Regions from separate parts of the Parashewanella sp. 2304DJ23-3 genome, predicted to be linked through region 2. Evidence: predicted binding sites of a transcription regulator. Region 2 holds the regulator's gene; each other region holds the start of a gene.
What was found. Region 2 encodes sigma-54, which starts transcription at its own class of promoters, with help from an activator protein. Its sites were predicted from a motif close to GTTGGCACGNNNNTNGNNT; they were not measured.
Positions count from the first base shown of each region.

Region 1: flhA (flagellar biosynthesis protein FlhA) is a predicted target of sigma-54. The motif match lies at 2,967-2,985, and genes of this name have one in related genera.
Region 3: AC1EU2_RS17525 (nitric-oxide reductase large subunit) is a predicted target of sigma-54. The motif match lies at 5,321-5,339, and genes of this name have one in related genera.

Region 1 covers NZ_JBWQOH010000002.1:148,830-157,046, reverse strand. The annotation lists gene AC1EU2_RS06595 (hypothetical protein) at 1-96, shown strand, start outside; gene AC1EU2_RS06590 (hypothetical protein) at 86-313, shown strand; gene AC1EU2_RS06585 (methyl-accepting chemotaxis protein) at 356-1,972, opposite strand; gene AC1EU2_RS06580 (hypothetical protein) at 2,219-2,770, opposite strand; gene flhA (flagellar biosynthesis protein FlhA) at 3,033-5,132, shown strand; gene flhF (flagellar biosynthesis GTPase FlhF) at 5,144-6,562, shown strand; gene AC1EU2_RS06565 (MinD/ParA family protein) at 6,567-7,448, shown strand; gene AC1EU2_RS06560 (RNA polymerase sigma factor FliA) at 7,441-8,160, shown strand; gene cheY (chemotaxis response regulator CheY) at 8,183-8,217, shown strand, end outside.
Region 2 covers NZ_JBWQOH010000001.1:1,228,160-1,236,376, reverse strand. The annotation lists gene AC1EU2_RS05455 (KpsF/GutQ family sugar-phosphate isomerase) at 118-1,095, shown strand; gene kdsC (3-deoxy-manno-octulosonate-8-phosphatase KdsC) at 1,097-1,657, shown strand; gene lptC (LPS export ABC transporter periplasmic protein LptC) at 1,654-2,211, shown strand; gene lptA (lipopolysaccharide transport periplasmic protein LptA) at 2,198-2,755, shown strand; gene lptB (LPS export ABC transporter ATP-binding protein) at 2,752-3,483, shown strand; gene AC1EU2_RS05430 (RNA polymerase factor sigma-54) at 3,532-5,007, shown strand; gene hpf (ribosome hibernation-promoting factor, HPF/YfiA family) at 5,080-5,367, shown strand; gene ptsN (PTS IIA-like nitrogen regulatory protein PtsN) at 5,370-5,813, shown strand; gene rapZ (RNase adapter RapZ) at 5,810-6,661, shown strand; gene AC1EU2_RS05410 (HPr family phosphocarrier protein) at 6,654-6,923, shown strand; gene AC1EU2_RS05405 (AAA family ATPase) at 7,657-8,217, shown strand, end outside.
Region 3 covers NZ_JBWQOH010000013.1:45,414-53,630, forward strand. The annotation lists gene rraB (ribonuclease E inhibitor RraB) at 1-235, opposite strand, end outside; gene AC1EU2_RS17515 (1-acylglycerol-3-phosphate O-acyltransferase) at 297-1,013, opposite strand; gene norR (nitric oxide reductase transcriptional regulator NorR) at 1,286-2,839, opposite strand; gene AC1EU2_RS17525 (nitric-oxide reductase large subunit) at 2,994-5,273, opposite strand; gene AC1EU2_RS17530 (PH domain-containing protein) at 5,541-5,948, shown strand; gene nhaA (Na+/H+ antiporter NhaA) at 6,057-7,256, shown strand; gene AC1EU2_RS17540 (threonine/serine exporter family protein) at 7,489-8,217, shown strand, end outside.

The DNA of each region.
Region 1 (8,217 bases), on a different contig from region 2:
ATTGAATTACATGGAAAGCGAGAAAAAAACTGTTTATTTACAATGCTCCAAAATCTTCACTGGTACTCTCGCAGAGTACGGTGCGATGAAATGTGATGGGGAAATTAAGCTCATTGGCGCTGCTTTATTAAGTTCATGGAGCGAATCTAAAGCTATTTTAAGTCAAAATGTCGAAAAGCATCCTCTGTCGTTAAAAGCTGCCAGAACTTCATTCAATATTACTGATAAGCAGAATAAAATTTTTATTGCCGACAGTTTTCAGCATATTAATGATATTTTGGATGAGTTTGAGTGTTTGATTCAGACGAGTTAAGTGCCGAGATTTACCTCGGCATTTAGTCTCTAAATTATACGACTATGATTCTTTTAGTCTAAACTGCATCGCACTTTGCTCAAGTTTATCAGCCATCTCTAGAAGTTTATTTGCAATTGCAGCGGTACTTTCTGCATCAATAGAAGTTGTTTCGGCTGACTGGCTAATCTCGATGACATTAGCGTTAATCGACTCTGAAACATGGCTTTGTTCACTTGCTGCGGTTTCCATTTGCGCATTCAGCTCACAAATTTCATCAATTGAGTCGTTAATGTGTTTAAGCTCTTCAGCTACAGTTTGGATGGCAGCCACTTGTTGTTGGGCGAAATCTGACGCTTTATCCATGATTTGTACACAGTCTGCAGCTTCTTCCCTCAGCCCCTCAATGGTTTTACGGATATCTTGGGTAGACTCTTGAGTGCGCGATGCTAAGGTTCTGACTTCGTCTGCAACTACTGCAAAACCTCGACCTTGCTCTCCAGCTCGTGCTGCTTCTATGGCAGCATTTAATGCCAGTAAATTGGTTTGTTCTGCGATGCCCGAAATTACTGAAAGTACAGCTGCGACTTCATCACTTCGGTGATTGAGTTGCTGAATTTTTGCAGCACCTTGCTGAACTTCTTGGCTAAGTGTCTCAATAGCATTTACTGCAATTTGAGCTCTATTTTCCCCGTCCGAGGCGGCTGAACTGGTCGTTTGTGAGTGTGAAAAGGTTGTCTCAGCATTGGCTTTGACTTGCTCTGCCGAAGCTGCCATTTCTGTCATTGCCGTGGCAACTTGAGTCGTATTTGATTTTTGGGCAAGAACTTCATGCTTTGTTGTTTCTGCCATTGAGGCAATGCTTTTAGCACTCTCGTTAACTTCTCTAGCATTAGTGACAACTGTACAAAGCGTATCATTGATTCGGGTAACCATTTGATTAAAGGTTTTCGACACCGCACCAATCTCATCGTCGCGATTGACACTCAATTGTAGTGTTAAGTCAGACTGTTCAGTAACTTGTGTCATTGTGTGTCGGAGAAGTCGTAATCGGCTAATAACGAAATGGTTAAGAATAAAGCCGGTAATGACAAATGCGATTATAAACAGAGCGGCTTGAATTAGAGCGCTGGTGAATAAACTTTTCTCAAGTTGCTTATCACTTTTTGCGAGAGAGTAATCGATTCGAGTTGCGCCAAGAATGGTACCCTCGGAAACTTGATGGCAGCCCAAGCAATTAACGCCTTGGTAATTAGCTTTTGCTAAAATGGGCTCGATTCGCGTAAGTACACGGCCATCTTTTGATTGAATGATGGTATTAACTGTCTTGCCAGCTAAGGCTTGTTTATCGAAGTTGTCTTGAACCCCTTCTCCTGGGAGTCCTTTGCCGAAGGTTTTATTCAATGCAGGGCTACGGATGATGCGGATATCTTTAATCTCGTCTTCAGCGGTCATTTTTTTACGCAAAAGCTCTCGGTTACCAATGGTGCCTGTGAGCATCATGGTGTTCAGAGAATCGAAGTAGGACTTCGTTAAACTATGGGTATGGTCTTGGGCATATTCCTCTAGATGAGCCCTCTGACTTGATGAACTAAACCACAACGTAAATGCAAGTACGAAAAGAAATATTATCGCTAGAGTTGTTAACACCAGAGAACGGATGGACAGAGGCTTAGACATAATGCTCAATTCTTATTTTTGTCAGCTAATGAATCTATATCGTCAGCTATGAATAAGTCTTAACATAAAAAAGCTTATACATGCTTATATGGATAAATAAAGTTCACATTTCAAGTGAGCACAAAGAATAGTGATCTAAATCACGCCAAACGTTGATTTGGATCATATATTGAAACGTTGAGTATAAATTGTCGATACAATTGGACGTTGTTGCTTCCATGTCTCACGGTTTATTTTTGGTGTCGTTCATTTTTGTGGTAGTTCTGCTTTAATTCTTACAAGATTTGCTTGTACAAAGCAGCCGATTGCTGGCATAGGAAAGCATAAAAATCGAGCTATTTTTTCTAAATGATTACTTCTTTTCTTCGGCAATAGCGGCTGACTTTCTGGAGTGTAGCCATTAACTGAAGCAGCGCTTTCAATATCAGCTCCCCACCTTCGAGTGCGAGATAATGTTCCTATATCATCTCCTTTTATATCAAATTTATTAGTTAGGTTCGTAGATTTCCTAGTTGATTTTTCGTTTCCAAGCCAATTAAAGGATTTAAAACTTAGTTTTATATTGTTGGAACCATGACTGTTATCAACCACTGTAAAAGTAATGGTACTTATCCGATTTAAAACAGATGTTCTGTAAGGTATTACAATGACATTAGGTTTATTGTCATTATGTCCTACACCTTCAATGTTAAATTGTTGAGCTGCTGAATCTACTGCTCTTAATTGATCATCTGTTGGTTGTTCGAATTCACGACCATTCCATTTTAGGGGGGTCATAGAAATTTGTTGTATAGACATATCAATTTCTTTCTCATTGATTTATCAATTTCAACAAAGCATTAACTGAAAAAATATATACTGTTGAAATGATTATGAATGCTGAGGTTTTTTTCGAATGAGCTGGTTTTCTTAATTGAATACATGATTAAAAATTTAGCTTTTTTATACAAGTTAAAAATAATTAATATTGACTATCACTAAGCTATTTTAAATAGTTGGCCTAATAATTGCTTTATACAAGATAGATACTATATTTGCGTCAATCTTTGGGCTATCGGTAATGGATGTAAAAGCAACGCTAGGTCAAGTTAAACAGTTTAATGTCAATAACCTTAAAGGTATTGGTACACCTTTATTAGTATTGGCTGCAATGGCGATGATTATTTTGCCAATGCCAGCTCTTTTACTCGACACCTTATTTTCTTTTAATATTGCGTTAGCCTTAATTGTACTTTTGGTTGCAATTTATACTGACCGTCCATTAGATTTTGCGGCATTCCCATCCGTTTTACTTATCGCAACTTTACTCCGTTTAGCATTAAACGTAGCGTCCACCCGTGTGGTATTACTTGAAGGCCACAATGGCGGTGATGCCGCAGGTAAGGTCATCGAAGCTTTCGGCTCAGTCGTTATTGGCGGTAACTATGCCGTTGGTTTAATTGTTTTTATTATCTTAATCATCATTAACTTTGTGGTAGTTACCAAAGGTGCGGGGCGTATTGCTGAAGTTAGCGCTCGCTTTACTTTGGATGCAATGCCAGGTAAACAAATGGCGATTGATGCGGACTTAAATGCTGGGCTCATTAACCAAGAACAAGCTAAAGAACGTCGTAAAGATGTCACTCAAGAAGCTGATTTTTACGGAGCGATGGATGGTGCATCAAAATTCGTAAAAGGTGATGCCATAGCGGGCATCATGATTCTGATTATTAACATCATTGGTGGTTTTGTTATCGGTATGGTGCAGCATGGACTCGATTTATCGAGTGCGGTTGAAATCTATACTTTACTTACCATTGGTGATGGTCTCGTTGCTCAAATTCCAGGTTTGTTGCTCTCTATTGCTGCCGCATTAATGGTGACTCGACAAAATGAGTCTGGCGACATGGGCAAACTGATGATGAGTCAGATGTTTGACAATCATAAGTCATTAATGATTGCAGCTAGCTTATTGATGATCATGGGCTTGGTACCGGGTATGCCACATTTTGCCTTCATCAGCTTTGCATTACTGACTGCTGGTGCGGCTTATTTTGTATTTCGTCGTAATAAACAAAAACAACAACAGGCATTAGAACTTGCTAAAGCTCCACCTGTTGAAAAAGACAATAAAGAAGTTAAAGAGTTAAGTTGGGAAGATGTTCGTCATGTTGACACAATTGGTCTTGAAGTGGGCTATCGTTTAATTCCTCTCGTAGATAAAGCGCAAGACGGCGAATTACTGACGCGGATTAAAGGTGTTCGTAAAAAGTTGTCACAAGAACTCGGTTTCTTAGTACCAGCAGTGCACATTCGCGATAACTTAGATTTAGCACCAAATACGTATCAGATTTCATTAATGGGTGTTGTGGTTGGTGAATCTGAGATTCGACATGACAGTGAGTTGGCTATTAATCCGGGACAAGTTTATGGCAAGCTTGATGGGATAGAGACCAAAGATCCGGCATTTGGCTTAGATGCTGTGTGGATCTCGCCAGAGCAGCGTGAGCATGCACAAACATTAGGTTATACCGTTGTGGATGCCGCCACCGTAGTCGCAACTCACATCAGTCAGCTACTTACCAATAATGCTTCTAAGCTACTTGGTTATGAAGAAGTTCAACAATTACTTGATATTTTACAAAAACAGTCGCCTAAGTTAGTAGATGGTTTGATTCCTGACGTCATGTCATTAGGCATTGTTGTGAAAGTTATGCAAAACCTATTACACGAAGGTGTTTCAGTACGTGACTTGAAGACAATTGTACAAACCTTATTGGAGTACGGTACTAAGAGCCAAGATACTGAAGTATTGACCGCAGCTGTGCGAATTGCGTTGAAGAGAATGATCGTTCAGGAGATAGCTGGACCTGAATTAGAAGTACCTGTCATAACTTTGGCTCCAGAGTTGGAACAGATGTTGCATCAGTCTATGCAGGCAACAGGTGGAGACGGACCAAATATTGAGCCAGGCCTTGCAGAGCGTATGCAGAAGTCGTTAAACGATGCATCGCAGCAGCAAGAATTGGCCGGTCAACCTGCCATATTGTTGACATCGGGAATGCTGCGTTCGACATTGTCACGCTTTGTTAAGCACACCATTCCAAACTTGAGGGTGATTTCTTATCAAGAAGTTCCCGATGAGAAACAAATTAGAATTGTATCAGCTGTCGGTCAGTAGAGGATGTAGCCGTGAAGATAAAACGTTTTTTTGCCAAAGATATGAGAACAGCATTAGCACAAGTGAAGGAAACCTTGGGTTCTGATGCTGTAATCATGTCCAACAAAAAAGTAGACGGTGGTATCGAGATCGTTGCCGCAGTTGATTACGATGAGCCAAAGCCGCAAGTTAAAGTTGAGCCGAAGGCACCTAAACGCTCATTTATGGATTTGTCTGACGATAGAGTTTCAATTGGTGCTAATACAGTTCGTGCTACCAAGCCGACTGACGTTTCGCCTGTTAAGAAATCTATGAAAACGCCAAAGGCAGCACCGGCGGATTCGTTACAAGCCTTATTGGAACGTCAACACGCTAAGCTTCAACAGCAAGAACAAGAAGCCAAAGATGAACTTGATATGCCTTCATGGGCCAAAGGGCTTGAAGCTAGCCGAAACTCACAAGCTGCACCAGCTCAAAATCATCGTCAGGCCATGAAAGTAAAAACAGAAACAGCCGTTCCTGTTAGTAATGAAATGCAAGCGATGCGAGATGAATTAGCGTCTTTACGCAGTTTATTGACGCATCAAGTTTCAAGCTTGATGACAGATAAAAAGCAGCAAGTTGATCCTGTCGGCTCAATGCTGGAAACAAAATTACTGGAAGCTGAATTTACACCAGCATTAGCGAAACAACTGTCTGAGCTTACTCAACATTATAAGCCAGCCGATTTAGTAAAAGCATTACCACAGAGTTTAGCGAATTTACTCGATAATCAGGGTGATGACATTGTTAATCGAGGTGGAGTAGTAGCATTAGTTGGCCCAACAGGTGTGGGTAAAACAACAACTTTGGCTAAGATTGCAGCAAGGTTTGCAGCGAAACACGGCAGTGACCAAGTTGCGTTGATTACGATGGATCATTATCGCATCGGAGCCTATGAGCAGCTGGCAACTTATGGCAAAATAATGGGGTGTCCGGTAAAGCTTGCTCACGACGTAAGTGAATTGGAACAAATTTTATATCAATTCAGAAGTAGAAAACTGGTATTGATTGATACTGCCGGTATGGGACAGCGAGATCAGCGTTTATATCAACAACTTGATAATTTAAATGCAAATAAACGCATACCTATCCGTAATTATCTGGTATTGTCTGCGACAGCTCAAAGAAGAGTGCTGCAGGAAGCCGTAGAATACTTCAAACGAGTGCCATTAGCGGGTGCCGTTTTAACAAAATTAGATGAGTCAGTTTCATTAGCAAGTGCATTAAGTGTATTAATTAGCAACAAGCTTCCATTAAACTATGTCACTGACGGCCAAAGAGTACCAGAAGATATCCATCTTGCTGATACCTTTAAGCTTGCAGAGCAGGCGTTATCTGTCTTAGATGAATCTGAGCCAGAATTTGTTCAACCGGTGAGGGCCACCGAATTAGCCCATGCATTTGAGTAAAGCTATGACCCAAGATCAAGCAAGCGGTTTACGTATGATGAATCAACCTAACAATGAAAAAGTAAAAGTTATTGCCGTTAGTGGTGGTAAAGGGGGCGTAGGTAAAACCAGCGCTTCAATCAACACAGCAGTAGCACTTGCCGAAAAAGGCAAGAGAGTTTTGGTATTAGATGCCGATCTAGGTCTTGCTAATGTCGACGTAATGTTAGGCATTAGAGCTGAAAAAAACCTATCTCACGTATTATCAGGTGAAGCTGAACTGGACGATATTATCGTTCGAGGTCCAAAAGGTATCGGTATCATTCCAGCAACATCAGGCACTCAGGCTATGGTGGAGCTTAGTTCAGCGCAACATGTAGGTCTTATTCGCGCCTTCAGTGAAATGAAAACTCAGTTTGATGTACTGATTGTCGATACGGCAGCGGGTATATCAGATATGGTATTGAGTTTCTCTCGCGCATCACAAGACGTACTTATCGTCGTCTGTGACGAACCTACATCAATTACTGATGCTTATGCTTTGATTAAGATTTTAAGTCGTGAACACGGCGTGTTCCGTTTTAAGATTGTCGCAAATATGGTGAAGAGCCTGCGTGAAGGAATGGAACTGTTTGCTAAGTTAAGCAAAGTGACAGATCGATTTCTTGATGTCGCTCTTGAACTGGTTGCTACGATACCGTTTGATGAAAACTTACGCAAATCTGTACGTAAACAGAAACTGGTCGTAGAAGCATTTCCTAAATCACCTGCTACAATTGCCTATCATGGTCTGGCGAATAAAATTATTAGTTGGCCAATTCCACAGCAACCAGGCGGGCATTTAGAGTTCTTTATTGAACGTCTAGTTAAGCGCCCTGAGCAGGAAGAGGACAGGTCGAGTGAATAAAGCGGCAGCGTATACTAGTTTTGACGATAAAACATCGACAGTCGAACAGTATGCTCCGTTGGTTAAGAAAATCGCTCATCATTTATTGGCGAGATTACCAGCATCTGTTCAGCTTGATGATTTATTGCAAGCTGGCATGATGGGGTTGCTCGAAGCATCCTCGAAATTTGATGGTTCCAAAGGCGCAAAGTTTGAAACATTTGCCGGGATCCGTATTCGTGGCGCTATGCTTGATGAAATTCGTAAAGGTGACTGGGTACCTCGTTCGGTACATCGTAATCACCGTATGGTTTCGCGAGCAATTGAAAAGCTAGAACAAGAGTTAGGCCGTGAAGCATCTGTTCAAGAGGTTGCGGCAGAACTTAACCTATCGATAGATGAATACCACCAAATTCTGAATGATGTATCCTCAGGAAAAGTTATCGGGATGGATGACATAGGTGTATCACAAGATGTGATTTCTACTGAGAATACGCCAGAAGATGAAACCTTTGATTCACTGACAGATGAGCATTTTCAGCTTGCTTTAGTCGAAGGGATCAAACAATTACCAGAAAGAGATGCATTGGTCTTGTCGCTTTACTATGATGAGGCCTTGAATTTAAAAGAAATTGGCGCTGTTCTCGAAGTGAGTGAATCACGTGTTAGCCAAATTATGAGTCAAGCGATGATGCGACTCAAAAGTAAGCTACGAGATTGGACGCAAGAATAAATAGAGTTACCTGGAGGAAACCTTGGACAAGAATATGAAAATCTTAATCGTTGACGA
Region 2 (8,217 bases):
ATTTAATCCAATACCAGCGAAAATGCGCATAATTGAAAAGATTCCGTTATGTTATTGTTTCTGTTTTCGCAAAAGAAAACTGAAATACTAAGTTGTTGTAATATCAAAGAGATGAATATGACCGATAGCAAACAACTCCGTAGTTGGGGTAAACAAGTCATTGATATTGAAAAAAGCGCACTTGAGAATTTATATCAATATGTAGACTCTGATGCTTTTACTGACGTCTGTGATTTAATCCTCGAATGCAAAGGCAAGGTCATTGTTATGGGGATGGGAAAGTCTGGTCATATCGGCAATAAAATTGCAGCAACATTGGCCAGTACAGGCACGCCAGCAGTATTTGTGCACCCAGGAGAAGCCAGTCACGGTGATTTAGGTGTACTGTCCGATAATGATGTCGTGATCGCCATTTCTAATTCGGGTGAGTCGAGTGAAATTCTGACTCTATTTCCAGTCATTAAACGTCTGGGTTTACCTTTAATTTCAATAACAGGTAAGCCGAAATCGACGATGGCAGTTAATGCGCAAGTTCATCTTTGTATTGGTTTACCTGAAGAGGCTTGTCCACTTGGGTTAGCACCGACTTCTAGTACTACTGCAACGTTAGTGATGGGGGACGCATTAGCCGTTGCTCTATTGCAGGCTCGTGGCTTTACGGCTGATGATTTTGCGTTATCGCATCCTGGTGGGAGCTTGGGACGTAAGTTGCTGCTTAAAGTTGAAGACGTCATGCATAAAGGCGATCAACTGCCGTTGGTCAGTAAAGATATGATCATCACTGAAGCGCTGTATGAAATTTCCCGTAAGAGTTTAGGTATGGCGGCGGTTGTTGATGATGAAAATAAGTTGTTAGGTATTTTTACCGATGGTGATTTAAGAAGAGTGATTGATGCCAAAGTTGATTTAGCGTCTGCAACGATTTCTGAAGTCATGACAGCAAACTGTATAACAGTCCATGAAAATATTTTAGCAGCAGAAGCGCTAAACATTATGGAACAAAAAAACATCAATGGACTCATAGTAGTGGATGACGCACAATGTCCGGTTGGTGCATTGAATATGTTAGATATGGTTAAATCAGGAGTCATTTAAGGTGACTGAAGCAGTAAAGCAAAGTCTATACGGTCCGATTTCACAGCAAAATTGGGATAAAGCCTCGCAAATCAAATTAGTGATTTTTGATGTTGACGGTGTGTTTTCTGATGGCCGAATTTATCTCAGTAACAGTGGTGAAGAATTAAAAGCATTCCATACTCGTGATGGTTTTGGCGTAAAATCATTGTTAAATGCCGGTTTTGAATTAGCTGTGATTACGGGACGTAAATCGCAATTGCTTGAAAATCGTATGACAGCCCTAGGTGTAACCAAAATTTACCAAGGTGTTGATAATAAAATTATCGCTTATCAAGAACTACTTGAGCAGTTAAACATTAAGCCACAACAAGTCGCTTATATTGGTGATGACATGGTGGATTTGCCCGTAATGAATCAAGTGGGCTTTTCAGTGTGTGTTGCTGATGGTCATCCATATGTTCGCCAAAATGTGGATATGGTGACCTTTACTCAAGGTGGCTATGGTGCTGTGCGAGAGCTATCGGATTTAATTTTACAAAGCCAAGGTTTATTTGAGTCTGCTCAAGGTATGAGTGTATGAATCGAGTAACGATTGCCATTGTGATCTTTTTCAGTACTGCTTTGTATCTGTACTGGCAGGTACAAGTGAAACAAGGGCAAAAGCAACAGGTGACTTCAAAGATAGAGTTGCCTGATTATACTGCGACTAAGTTAGATAGTGTTGCTTATGACGAAAAAGGGCAATTGAGCAGCCGAGTGACCGCTGAGCATATGGAACACTACCAAGATAAAGATTTAACGCTCTTTTCAAAGCCTGTGTATCTCATTTATGGTGACGACATTCATTCCCCATGGCGAGTAACGGCAGAACAAGGGCGTCTGCAAAAAATGCTGGGTAAAGTTTATCTTGATAACTCGGTTGAAATAAAAGCAGTTAATAAACAAGAGCCGCTTCAAAGTGTGATAACCAAACATTTGCAGATGGATCTAAAAACTAAGACCATGCAGTCAGATGAAATGGTTTACATTAAAGGTAACGGATTTAATAGCCAGGGCCGTGGGTTATATGCTGATTTTAATCAGGAAACGGTGCGCTTAAAAAGTCAGGTAACAGGAACTTATGAAACTAAGTAACATTATTATTTTTTCGTTGCTCATTGCAAGCAGTTCAGCTGTGATTGCAAAACTAAATGATTTGAAGCAACCAGTGAACATTAGTGCTGATGCTTCTCAAGGTGACATAAAGAAAAACCAAGTGGTATATAGCGGCAATGTATTGATCGTACAGGGGTCAATTAAAATTACCGCAGATGACATGAGTGCAACGAAAGATAAAAAAACAGGCAACGGCCAATTTATTGCAACGGGTAAACCTGCTAAGTTCAGTCAAGTTTTAGATGACGGTAAGTTAGGAGTTGCAAGTGCGACTAAGATTGCATACGAACAGAAAACAGGTGATTTAGTCTTAAGCGGTGATGCGCGTTTAGATGTAGGTGGCATAAAAATGCATGCGAACCTTATTCGCTATAATGTTGAAAATCAGCATGTTGAAGCTGAAGGCAGCGCTAACGGTAAAGATAAAGGCCGAGTGCAAACCATCATTCCAGCAGAAACTTACCAAGATAGCTTAAATAAAAAAGAAACATCGCCTAAGAAGTCAGCCGAGAAAAAACAATGACCCAAAAAACACTCACGGCAAAGCATTTAGCCAAAAGCTATAAAAGTCGGCAAGTTGTTAAAGATGTCAGTCTCACCGTTAAGACTGGGCAGATTGTTGGCTTACTTGGGCCTAACGGTGCGGGTAAAACCACCACTTTTTATATGGTTGTTGGCTTAGTTAAAAGTGACAAGGGTCAGATCTTTATCGACAATGATGATCTTACGCTTGACCCTATGCACCTACGTGCCAGAAAGGGCATTGGTTATCTGCCTCAAGAAGCGAGTATTTTCAGAAAGCTTTCCGTATACGATAACATCATGGCTGTATTGCAGACTCGTAAAGAGCTCTCTAAAGATGAGCGTGAAGAGCAGCTTGAACATCTACTTGAAGAATTCCATATAACACATATTCGTGACAATTTAGGTATGTCATTATCGGGTGGTGAGCGTCGTCGTGTAGAGATTGCGCGCGCATTAGCGGCAAACCCACAGTTTATTCTTTTAGATGAACCATTTGCTGGTGTAGATCCTATTTCCGTCATTGATATTAAGAAAATTATCGAGCAGTTACGTGAAAGAGGTTTAGGTGTATTGATCACTGATCATAACGTGCGTGAAACACTGGATGTGTGTGAGCATGCTTATATTGTAAGTCATGGTGACTTAATTGCAGAAGGTGCCCCTAGCGAGATCTTAGACAACAAACACGTAAGGGAAGTGTACTTAGGGGAACAATTCACGTTATAGTGAGCGGCATTGAAGCCGTAACAAGAACAAAAAGGGAATAGCGGTAACATGAAAGCGTCACTTCAGCTCAGGATGGGTCAAAGCCTAACCATGACGCCACAGCTTCAGCAAGCCATTCGCTTGCTTCAGCTTTCGACGTTAGAGCTACAACAAGAAATTCAACAAGCTTTAGAGTCCAATCCATTATTAGAAATGGAAGACGAGCAATTCGAATCATTAGAGTCGATTAAAGAACAACAGCTGCAATCAGAAGCCAAAGGTGAAGAACCAGAAGTTCCTATTGAAGACGCAGCAGTCGAAACGTCAGAAACCATGACTCAAGACTCAATGCCTGACGAACTTCCAGTTGATACAACATGGGACGAAGTTTATACCGCCGCCCCCAATTCCAGTTCCGGCGCTTTAATGCCTGATGATGAAACGTCGTTTCATGGTGAAACCAGCCATGGTTTATATGAGCATCTTGAATGGCAAAAAAACCTTACCCCTTTTTCTGATATCGATTTCGCCATTGCAACGGCGATCATTGAAGCCATCGATGAACGTGGCTACCTCACTCAAACAACTGAAGATATTCTCATCGCTTTAGGCGATCCAGAAATTGAGCTTGATGAAGTTGAAGCTGTACTTAAACGTGTACAGCACTTTGACCCAGTGGGCGTTGCTGCACGTGATGTCGGTGATTGTTTGCATATTCAGCTATCACAAATGGACGAGAACACACCGTATTTAGCGCAGACGAAGTTAATGGTTTTAGAATATTTACCATTAATTGCGACTCGTGACTTTCGCACTTTGATGAGAAAAACTAAGCTTAAAGAGCCACAGCTAAAAGAAGCGATTAATTTAATTCAAAGTTTAGACCCAAGACCTGGGTTGTCTGTAGGCCAAAAAGAAGATGAATACGTTACACCTGATGTATCAGTAATGAAGAAAAATGGCCGTTGGACTGTAGAATTAAACCCAAACACACAGCCTAAGATCAATGTGAATCAGCATTATGCAGCGATGGCTAAAGGGGCAAGAAATAAGGCGGATGGCCAGTTTGTTCGTGGACATTTGCAAGAAGCAAAGTGGTTTATTAAAAGCCTTGAAAGCCGTAACGATACTATTTTGCGAGTATGCAATGAGATTGTGAAAAAGCAGCAAGGTTTTTTTGAATATGGCCCTGAAGCCATGAAAGCGATGGTGCTTAATGACATTGCTGAAGAGTTAGAGATGCATGAGTCGACCATTTCAAGGGTGACATCGAAAAAATACATGCATACTCCTAGAGGGATCTATGAACTTAAGTATTTCTTCTCTAGTCATGTGGGTACTGAAGATGGCGGTGAATGCTCATCAACAGCTATTCGAGCTTTCATTAAAAAGTTAGTTGATGCTGAAAATACGAAGAAGCCATTAAGTGATAACAAAATGGCACAATTACTGAACGAGCAAGGGATTAATGTTGCACGTCGAACGATTGCTAAATATCGTGAAGCCATGATGATCCCACCATCAAATCAGAGAAAGAGTTTGTAAAATACCAATAAGAGTTGGTATAGAGAAATTTTGAAAAGTTAACCATTCAAATAACGCTAGGAGGCATAGGATATGCACGTAGAAATCACGGGACAGCAAGTCGAGATTACCGAGTCGTTAAAAGAATATGTGAACACAAAATTTGCAAAACTTGAACGTCGAATAGAACAGATCAATAATGTGCGCGTCGTGTTGAACGTTGAGCGTTCAAAACAAACCGCCGAGGCCAGAATTACATTGAATGGCAGTGAGGCATATGCAAAATCACAGCATAATGATATGTATGCAGCGATTGATATATTAATTGATAAAATTAATCGCCAAGTGATTAAACACAAAGAAAAGTTGATCAAACATTAACGATGGAATTACGCATCATCTTAAAGCCGGAGTGCACCACTTGTGCAACTCCAGGCAGTAAAAAGAAAGTTCTCGAACTTATCAGTGATCTTATCGCTGCGAAGTACCCAGAACTTTCGGCTCAAGAAATTTTCGAGAGCTTACTCAAACGCGAAAAAATGGGGAGCACTGGTATCGGCAACGGTATCGCTATTCCTCATGGTCGTATCGACAGCATTAAAGAGCCTGTTGCCGCTTTGATTAAATGTGAGCAGCCGGTTGCTTTTGAAGCAATTGATAAACAGCCAGTTGATATCTTATTTGCGCTGTTGGTTCCGTCAGATCAATGCCAAGAACATTTAAGCACGCTTTCTGCAATGGCTGAAAAGTTAAGTGACAAACAGACATTAAAGCAGTTGCGTAAAAGCCATGATGAAGAAGAGTTGTATCAGGTGATTACGGGATGAAGCTTGTTATTGTTTCAGGACGAAGTGGCTCAGGAAAATCCGTTGCACTGCGTGTGCTTGAAGATTTAGGCTATTACTGTGTTGATAATTTGCCTGTACCTTTGCTTGGTGATCTTATTTCTCAACTTAAACCGGATAATGAGCTCGTCGCAATCAGTGTCGATGTACGTAATTTACCAGAGCAAGATAAGATCCTTGAAAAGCAGTTAGAGAAACTTAATGATATCGAAATAAGTAGCTTTTTTCTGAATTCAAATGATCAAACACTCCTTAAACGTTACAGTGAAACGCGCCGTCTTCATCCATTATCCAAACATCATGTGACATTGCCTGAAGCGATCAAATTAGAAGGTGAGTTATTAGCACCGATTTCTAAGATGATGGATCATTATATTGATACATCTAGCTTAAATATTTACGAGCTGAGTGATCGAGTTCGTGAAATTTTACTTGGGCAAGTTGAAAAAGATCTCGTGATAAACGTTGAGTCTTTCGGTTTCAAGCACGGAATGCCGAATGATGCAGATTTCATGTTTGACGTTCGATTCTTACCTAATCCGCATTGGGAGCCTGAGTTAAGACCGATGACAGGGCTTGATTTACCTGTGCAGGAGTTCTTACAACGTCAACCGTTAGTCAATAAGCTGATCTGGCAAATCACTAATTTTATTGAAACGTGGATCCCGCAATTAGAGCGTAATAATCGCAGTTACCTCACCATTGCGATTGGTTGCACAGGTGGTCAGCATCGCTCGGTGTATGTCACAGAGCAAATAGCTCGTCACCTTTCAGCAGGCAAACATAATGTTTCAGCGAGCCACAGAGAGTTAGATTCTGCTGATGCTTAAACGAGAAGTTGTTATTGCCAACAAGCTGGGTTTGCATGCCCGTGCGGCAACCAAACTTGCCACGTTGGCGGCGACGTTTGATGCGAGTGTCACCCTTGAGCAAGGCGACAAGTCGGCTTCGGCTTCCAGTATTTTAGGTTTGTTGATGCTTGAGAGTGGCATGGGTAAAACCATTTCTGTGATCGCTGAGGGTGATGATGCTCAAGCTGCATTAGATGCGGTTTGTCAGTTGATTGAGGATAAGTTTGAAGAAGGGTGTTGACGTCTTTTAGGCTTGCTTCTTATTAGCTTAGTAAAACTTCTGAGAAGTTTATAAAGTCGTGGAGTTGCACTCCACACCGCCCAAAAGGGAGCTCTCCAGCAAGCTCCCCTTTGGATTCCCCAGTGCCGCCCCGCAAAGTTAAACGTTATTCCTCTTATGATAAAAAATCCCTAACGCTTTCGATGGTGCATCCATGCACCTCGAAATCTAGCGCCGCATCCATGCTGCGCTTACGTTATTTTTCACCAACGGTGAATAACAACTTTGCCATGGGAATAGTCGTCGCCTGCTAGGTTTTCGAAAATTCACCTGAATAAATAGTTACACAGTAGTTTACTCAAATGCTGTTTAAGGGCTGAATGTTCCCGTCGAAGCTGTTGAGGATATGGTTGAATATAAAATGGCGTGAGCCCGACAGGACGTCGGGCTAGGCTCTGGGGTACATGGATGTACCATCAGAGCCGTTAGTCATTTATTCAACTATATCCGAAATGTTCAGCTTCGCTGGGGCGGCATGGGATGATGCAAGAAGGGATTTGCTGGAGAATCCCTTTTTGCTCCGGTGTGGTCGGAAAGACCACGACTTTTAAAGTGCAGAGCACTTTCAACCATATTTGCCAAGTAGATAGACACACTATTAAAATGTTATGACAATTGAGTCCATCAATATAATGAGATTTCCACGAGAGTGGAGTATGATTACTTATAATATAGATAGTTAAAGGTACATCTGTTGAAAGTATTGAAGTTAAGTTTTGAGCAATCTAAACCTAAGCTAATAATTGACAATGTAGAGTTTGGTTCGTTGAATGTGTTAGTTGGCATATCTGGAGCTGGTAAAACTACAATTATTGTAGGTTTAAAAAAGCTAGTACAGATTGCTCAAGGAGCCAAAAGCCATTCATTTAAATGGAATTTAAGCTTTAAAGATGATCTTGATCGTAGTGTTGAGTGGTCTGGGGAGCTATCACCTCCCTCGTCTGTAACGGATGAAGGCGTTGAGTATGGACATTACCTTTCTGAAGTTTTAAAGATTGATAATGTAGAAATTATATCAAGGTCAGAAGATAATATTCAGTACAACGGTTTAACACTACCTAAGTTAGACTCACTTACTAGCCTGATTTATCAGTTTAGAGATGAAGAAGAAATCGTTAATGTTTATGATTCCTTAAATTCAATGACAATCGTAGATGTAGATTCGAATGATTTCTCTAGGCCAAAAGTCATACCTCTAGTTAACTCTAAAACTCATGAAGAGATTATTGATTCTGAATTAAATAATATCGAAGAA
Region 3 (8,217 bases), on a different contig from region 2:
CATCAAAACAGAAAATAATACTGCCATCTTCCAGTTCAAATTCTTCAGCATCTGAAACATCATAACCCAATTTGAATGCCTCTACTGCTGCTTTTTCAAGACGGTCAAAGCTGCGGCAGGACATATGATGCTCAATAATATACTCCACATCAGGTAAAGAACCGTCCGCCAGTAATTCATCAACAATTGCTCGATTTTCTGTAAATTGCTCTTTGAGCAAACGTTCAACAGACATAAAAAACTCCAATGCAAAAATATCTCACCAATTTTACTGAGATAGATTTTTCTTTGCCAGTTTATTTTAGCTTTGCAGCCTCATTATCTAACTGTTCTAACTTAGCTTTCATTTGATGAAATACGGTTTCTGAGAGTATTTTCACATCTGACTTCGCTAACCCTTCCGTTGCTACTGGCTCCATCATTTCAATGATTACTGTACCATTATTCCAACGGTTTAACTTTATATCATTTTGAGAGCTTGCAACCACAGGAACTACGGGAGCACCTGAGGCTATTGCCGTGTGAAATGCGCCTGATTTTAAAGGCAATAAACCACGGCCTCTTGAACGCGTGCCCTCTGGGAAAACCCAAACCGACAGCTTTTCATTACGCACTTTTTCTGCCGCTTTTGCCATCGTGCTCACAGCACTGTGACGGTTTTTTCTGTCAATTAATATATTGCCAGACAGCCAATATAATTGCCCGAAAAAAGGTATCCAAGCGAGGCTTTTTTTGCCGATGCTTACCGTGCCTTTTGGCACAACGGCAGTGTGAGTGAATATGTCATAGTTATTTTGATGATTCGCCACATAAACATTAGGGGCTGGAGGCAAAACCTTAGGCAGTCTCACAACTAACTTTATACCCAAAACGATGCTGACTTTAGAAAAGATTTGAGCTAACACATGTACATTATCACGATGACGAGGTCTTAACAGACAATATAAACCACTAAAAACAAAAACCGTAACTAACGCAATGGCTAAAATTAAACAGCGAACAACTAACAGCACAATACACTCCAATAACAAAGTCGCCGCTAGTATACGTTAATCCCTGTTCAAGGTCAGAGCTGTTTTCAACTTTTTAACGTTGATGTACTTTATGCAAAACTCATTAAGGTGACACTTGTTAGCTGCACTGATTACCTTAGTGGCCGTATTAACTACTTTAAATGAATACAGATTCACCATAAATTAACAGCCAAGCAATTTCGAAGAAACGAAAAATATATACAGCCCTTCGGGTTACGCCTAAAACCGAAATGACTAATTGAGAACGGCCTCTAGCCTTTTAACCCCAACCTCTTAGCTAAGCGGTGTAAGTTTCCTGGATCAAGCTTTAAATAGCGTGCGGTTGCAGCCCAATTATTATTGTTCTCATCTAATACTTGCTTAATATAATCTGATTGAAACTCATCAACGGCTTGCTTTAAGCTTAAGCCTTTAATCACCTTCATTGCTGGCGAATTCGTAATATGAGTTGATTGCTGCGCACCAGTTGTAGCGCCTGACAATTCAAAATGCTGTGGCTTGATAGTACAAAGCTCTTCACCCGAATGCGCTTGTGCAATAATGGCTGCACGATGAATGGCATGATCCAGTTCTCGAACATTTCCAGGCCAAGCATAATGGTTCAGCAACACTAAACTACTCGGCGCTAATTTTAGGTGCTTCAACCCTAGCTTTTGCCGATAACGTTCAATGAAGAAACCACTGAGTAAGGTGATATCTCCTTCTCGCTCTCTGAGTGAGGGGACTTGTACTGGAAAAACGCTTAAACGATGATAAAGATCCGGTCTAAAACGCCCTTCCATCACTTCTGTTTTTAAGTCTTTATTAGTTGCAGCAATAATTCTTACATCAACTTGCAAACTACGATCGTCACCAATCTTTTGAATATCACCGTATTGAAGAACTCGCAATAATTTAGCTTGTAAGGCTAATGGTAACTCTCCAATTTCATCGAGAAATAGCGTGCCCTTATCTGCCATTTCGAACTTACCACTGCGATGGCTAATGGCCCCAGTAAATGCACCTTTCACATGGCCAAATAGCTCACTTTCAGCAACACTTTCAGGTAAAGCTGCACAATTGAGATAGACTAACGGTTGCTCAGCTCGTCGGGATTTTTGATGAATTGAACGAGCAACAAGCTCTTTACCTGTGCCAGTTTCACCAGTAATCAGCACATTTAAATCACTATGAGCGACAACGGCAATCTCTTGAAGCAAGTTTTGCATTAATTGCGATTGGCCAATCATTTCAGAATCTTGATTGTGCTCATTCAAGCTTGAAACTGTACTATTGTTGGATTGATCTTTGATCGCTCGCTGTTCGAGTTTTTCCATCATCAAAGCATTGTTTAATGAAACAGCTGCAATGGCACTCAAGCTACGTAACTCAAAATCACTGAATTGATCAAATCGCTTTGGATCAAATGAATCAATGGTAATGGCGCCAATTAACCTCTCATTGGCAAATAATGGCAAACCAATACAAGCGTGAACTTTAAGTTCATCACCTTGGTTTGGAATAAGTCCATCATAAGGATCATCTAGGTCGCTGTCTGCAGGAAATCGAACAATGTCACCCGCACGCGCCACTGCCTCAAGTCTTGGGTGTTCATTTAAAACAAATCGACGACCCAGTACATCATCATGCAATCCTTTGATGGCCAATGGCGAAAAGTATTCACCATGATATGACAACAGTGCAGCCGCATCGCAATGCAAGTTTTGACGGATGGTATCCAACAAGCGTGAAAAGCGATCACGGTTCGCTAACCCTGAGGTGATATCTAACGCAATACGCGTCAAATCTGATTGGTTCAGAGCCATAACGGTATCCCCTGTTATTTGGGACTGAGCGAACATAGTGGAATCTCCATCGTCAATATTACATTGGTCACTTTAACACTGAGGTAATATTTAGAATTTGATCCACATTAAAAAAGGAGCCCAAATGAGCTCCTTATATTGATTAATAATTAACTTATGCGATCTGAGACACGTCACGTCCAGATTTTGGTGCCATAACGGCTTTCTTTATCAGGTCAAATAAGAATACACCAATGAACAAGCCACCAAATGCGAAAACTACATCACCAATCGTTCTTAACCATACTAAGTTTTCTACCACTTCACTGTGAATGACTGCTGGCGAACGAGCATACCAGTAGCCGTTCTCAATGACAGCGAAGAATTGGATTAATCCCATTGGTAAAAGTGACATAAATACCATTGCCGCTAGACCAATGTTCAAACTCCAGAAGGCTTTTTTCACTAATCCTTCGTTCCATTTAAGATCATTTGTTAAGCCACGTAAGCAGAACAACATTAAACCAATACCAAGCATCCCGTACACACCCATAAATGCGGCGTGACCGTGAGTTGCCGTTAAGTTAAGGCCTTGAACAAAGTACAAAGAAATTGGTGGATTGATCAAGAACCCAAGCATACCGGCACCAACTAAGTTCCAAAATGCGGTGGCAACGAAGAACATAATGGCCCAATGATAACGCTCCATCCAAGGGCTGGCTTTACGTAAACGATAAGTCTCAACGGCTTCGAAGCCAATTAATGCCAGCGGCACAACTTCCAATGCTGAGAACATGGCACCCCAAGCGATAACGGACGTTGGTGCCCCCGTAAAGTAAAGGTGATGCAGAGTACCAATGAGACCACCCGTTAAGAAAATAACGGTGGCGAACAATACCGCTCCGTTAGCACTGCGGCCACGAATGAGTCCTAGGCGTACTAACATCAATGCAATTACTGATGTTGCAAAGGTTTCAAAGAATCCTTCTACCCATAAATGAACCACCCACCAGCGCCAGTACTCGGCAATCGCTAAGTTAGTGTGTTTGCCCATAAACAGGCCAGCACCATAAAATAGGCCAATGGCGACACAAGAGGCGTACAGAATCCAGATGACTGGACGCATCTCGCCTTTCTCTTTTAACGCCGGACGAATTGAAGCAGTTACTAAGGCTAGCCAAATCAATAACCCGCCCAATAGCAATACTTGCCATACACGACCTAAATCAATGTATTCATAACCTTGATGCCCGAATAAGAAGTTCATGTCTAGGTCAAAGTATTGTTGAACACCTAACCATTCACCCGTCATTGACCCCAGAACGACTATCACGAGAGCAACCCAAAGTACGTTCACACCTAAGCGTTGAAATTTAGGCTCATATTTAGATAGCGCAGGCGCAATATAAAGACCCGTTCCAAGCCATGCTGTCGCAATCCAGAATACGGCTAACTGAGTGTGCCATGTACGAGTCACTGAATAAGGTAGAATCTCTGAAAGCGGGAAGCCATAAAAGTCTTGGCCTTCAACGGCATAGTGCGCCGTAATACTTCCTAAGAAAATTTGCAGTAAAAACAAACCAATCGCAGTAACAAAGTACTTATAAACTGCTTTTTGTGACGGTGTCGGCTTGTTCAAAAACAGCGGATCTTGCTTTGCAGGCTCTGGTAGTGGATCGTGCTTGGTACTGGCATGGTGCCAAATAAGTGCGCCAACCCCTGCAATTAAGAAGACGATACTCAAAATTGACCAAACGATATTATCTGACGTTGGTTTATTGCCGATTTGAGGATCATAAGGCCAGTTATTGGTAAAAGTATAATCTTCGCCTTTGCGTTCGGTGATCGCTGCCCATGCGCCCCAAAATAAGAAAGCATTAAGTTGCTCACGGCGAGCAAGATCTGGCACAGTACCTTCTTTCATGGCGTACTGTTCACGCAAACTCGCCAGTTTCGGGTCGCTGCCAAAAAGTGACAAGTAATGCTGAGACACAACATTAATTGCAGCTATGCGGGTATCAGACAAAATAACTTTGATGGTGCCATCCGCATTTTCAGTAATGGTATTCTTACGAATATCTTCACGCAACAACTGTTCTAAGCCTGCTTGCTTACTACTGTCTAAGGCATCAAAATTAACACCAAACTTTTGCTGAGCTTTGATGTTCAACCATGCGCCTGCTTCACGATGAAGCCAATCTGCAGTCCAGTCAGGTGCCACGTATGAACCATGTCCCCAAACTGACCCCAACTGATGTCCGCCCATCGAACGCCAAACAAGTTGCCCTTGCTCAACATCATTGCCACTGAAAATAACATCACCTGACGTGCTGCTGTATTCGGTTGCGATTGGCGGTTTCGTTTGATAAATCTCACTACCTAAACTGAGTAGCACCGTAAAGGAGGCCACCAGCACCATGAGCAGCGCTATGGCGGTAATCTTCTGTTTGCTCATACAAGCCCCTTGCATCTATTGTTTCCCAAAATGAATTAACTTATGCATTGCTCAGATCATGCCAACTTTATAAGTGACTAATTTTAAACAGTTTAAATAATTTACAACTGTGATGATTGTTAAAAGCACAATCAAGAAAAGACTGTCATTTTCACACCAATATCATTTAGACACCAAAAGTGATGTTTCGGTTAATTAGTTGCTAGAAGCGGTTAAATATCATACTGTGATATAGTGATGAATTCGTAATCAGGGAGCATCTAGAAAGTGAAGGTTTTCGTTTCAAAAATAGATCATTGGTTGTTAATGGTAATTTTAGCTTGTGTTGTTCTTTGTGCTTTAGCAGCGGCCAAGCTTTTAGGAACCGAACTCACTTTACACAATTCCTTATTTGCTTCGATCATTTTATTTCTTGGTGTTGTTTTTCCTTTATGGCTACTTGGTAGTACCCGTTATTATATCAATCAACACAAAAATCAACTGATCATCACTAGCGGTCCTTTCAAATGGCGAATCGACATCGAATCCATCACTTCAATCACAGAAACACGTAATCCCATATCAAGCCCAGCTTTGTCTATGGATAGATTGATCATCACTTATGGTAAACATCAACAGATCATGATTTCACCGAAACTTAAGCACGAATTCCTCGTAGCACTCGCCAAAGACTGATCACCCTTCATTTGATTAAAGACATAAAATGTCAATTCTTGTGGGAAATACCCGAGCAATTTGCTATGGTTTTCTTCAATAATTGTTTTATGGAGGACCGTCCTGAAGATGGAAAACACTAAACCTTCTTTTATCACTGATTTTTTCAAATTAGAGTCTGCTGGCGGGATCATTTTAATGATTGCTGCATTGCTAGCGATCATTATTGCCAATACACCGTTAGAGCCATATTACCAGCTGCTTCTCAGTACTCCTGTAGAAGTCAAAGTCGGCGCTTTGGAGGTTGCTAAGCCACTCTTGTTATGGATTAACGATGGCTTAATGGCCGTATTCTTCTTGATGGTTGGCTTAGAGCTCAAACGTGAACTCATGGAAGGTGAACTGTCTAATAAAGAAAGCATTATTTTACCCGCCGTTGGCGCTGTCGGCGGAATGGTCGTCCCTGCACTCATATACTTATATTTCAATCACAGCGACCCAACGGCACAAAATGGTTGGGCGATACCCGCAGCAACAGATATTGCATTTGCGTTAGGCATACTCGCAATACTTGGAAGTAAAGTACCCACATCCATTAAGATATTTTTAACGTCATTGGCAATTTTTGATGATATTGGGGCCATCGTAATTATTGCTTTATTTTATACCTCCAAGATATCCATTGCAGCATTGATTGTTGTTGCGCTTTGTATCCCCGTGTTAGCCATCATGAATCGCAGCAATATTATCGCTAAGAGTCCGTACATTCTTATCGGCATCATTATGTGGATCGCAACATTAAAATCGGGGGTTCATGCTACATTAGCTGGTGTAGTTTTAGCTTTATTTATTCCGCTCAACACCAAAGACAACAATGCGCCATCGCCGCTTAAAACCATGGAGCATGACTTACATACTGTCGTCGCATTTTTTGTATTACCAATTTTCGCATTTGCGAATGCAGGAATTTCGCTCTCTGGCGTGAATGCCGAAATGCTATTGCACCCAGTCCCAATTGGTATTGCTCTTGGTCTTATTGTCGGTAAACAGGTCGGTATTTTTGGTATTTGTGCTTTGTTTATAAAAATGAAGATCGCTAAAATGCCCAACAATATGACATGGGCAAGTTTGTATGGTACTTCTGCATTGTGTGGTATTGGCTTTACAATGAGCTTATTTATTGGTTCTTTGGCATTTGAAGAATCGGGGATTAACAGGATGTTCGACGAGCGACTGGGAATTATTCTTGGTTCTGTAATTTCAGGCATCATTGGCTACCTGATTTTAAAGGTAACACTAAAGGGTCCAATTCAGCACTCGGATTCATAAAATTGACATGTAAAAAGGTTACTGTTCACCATACCAAATGCGCAGTAACCTTTTAAGTTTTAATAGAAAAATAGCCATTACGATTTAAACTTAAAAAAAAGTGCATATTTTTCATTTTTTTCTAGCAAAAAATCGACAAAATAAGTTAATATTCGCGCAATTTTTAAATAGTACAATCCATTGATTTGCGTGGATTGGTTATAGGTTAATTGCAATTTATTAGGCTTAGACGTTGAACGATCAAGAATTCCGCATAAAACGCAAGTTTATCATTAAGCTTGGCAAAGCACTTCATAAGTTCGGAACACCCGCTTACCGACTTGAAGCTCACTTAATGAAAGTTTCTCGCTGCTTAGGGTTAGAAGGTAATTTTGTCATCTCTCCAACCTCAATGACATTTGTATTGCACCATGATGCTGAACAAGAGTACAACCACCTTGCGCGTGTTAAGCCAGGCGAGTTGGATTTGGGCGCACTGGCACGAACTGATGAATTGGTAGACGAGTTAATCTCAGGACAACGTAATTTAAATGAAGCGTTAGAGCGCATTGACGAAATTGCCGACAAACCTAATCCGTATGGTTCACTTCTGACCTTTTTTGCCTTTGGCTTATCAGCAGGTGCCTTTGCGATGCTGATGGACACCAGTTGGAACGACGTAGTTTGGTCTGGATTGTTGGGCTTCATCGTTTATGGGTTGGTACATGTTGCTGAGCGTTCAAGCAAAATGACTGAAATGCTAGAACCTTTAGCGGCCATCGTGTGCGCATTTTTAAGCTGTTTTATTGCCACTTATGACTCCAGTATCAATATTCCTGTAGTGATCTTATCGGGCATTATTGTATTCGTCCCGGGCCTGGCATTAACGATAGGTTTAGCTGAGCTTGCTTCACGAGACTTAATATCCGGTACAGCAAGGATCATGGATGCCATGATGTTGTTGTTTAAGCTTTATTTTGGC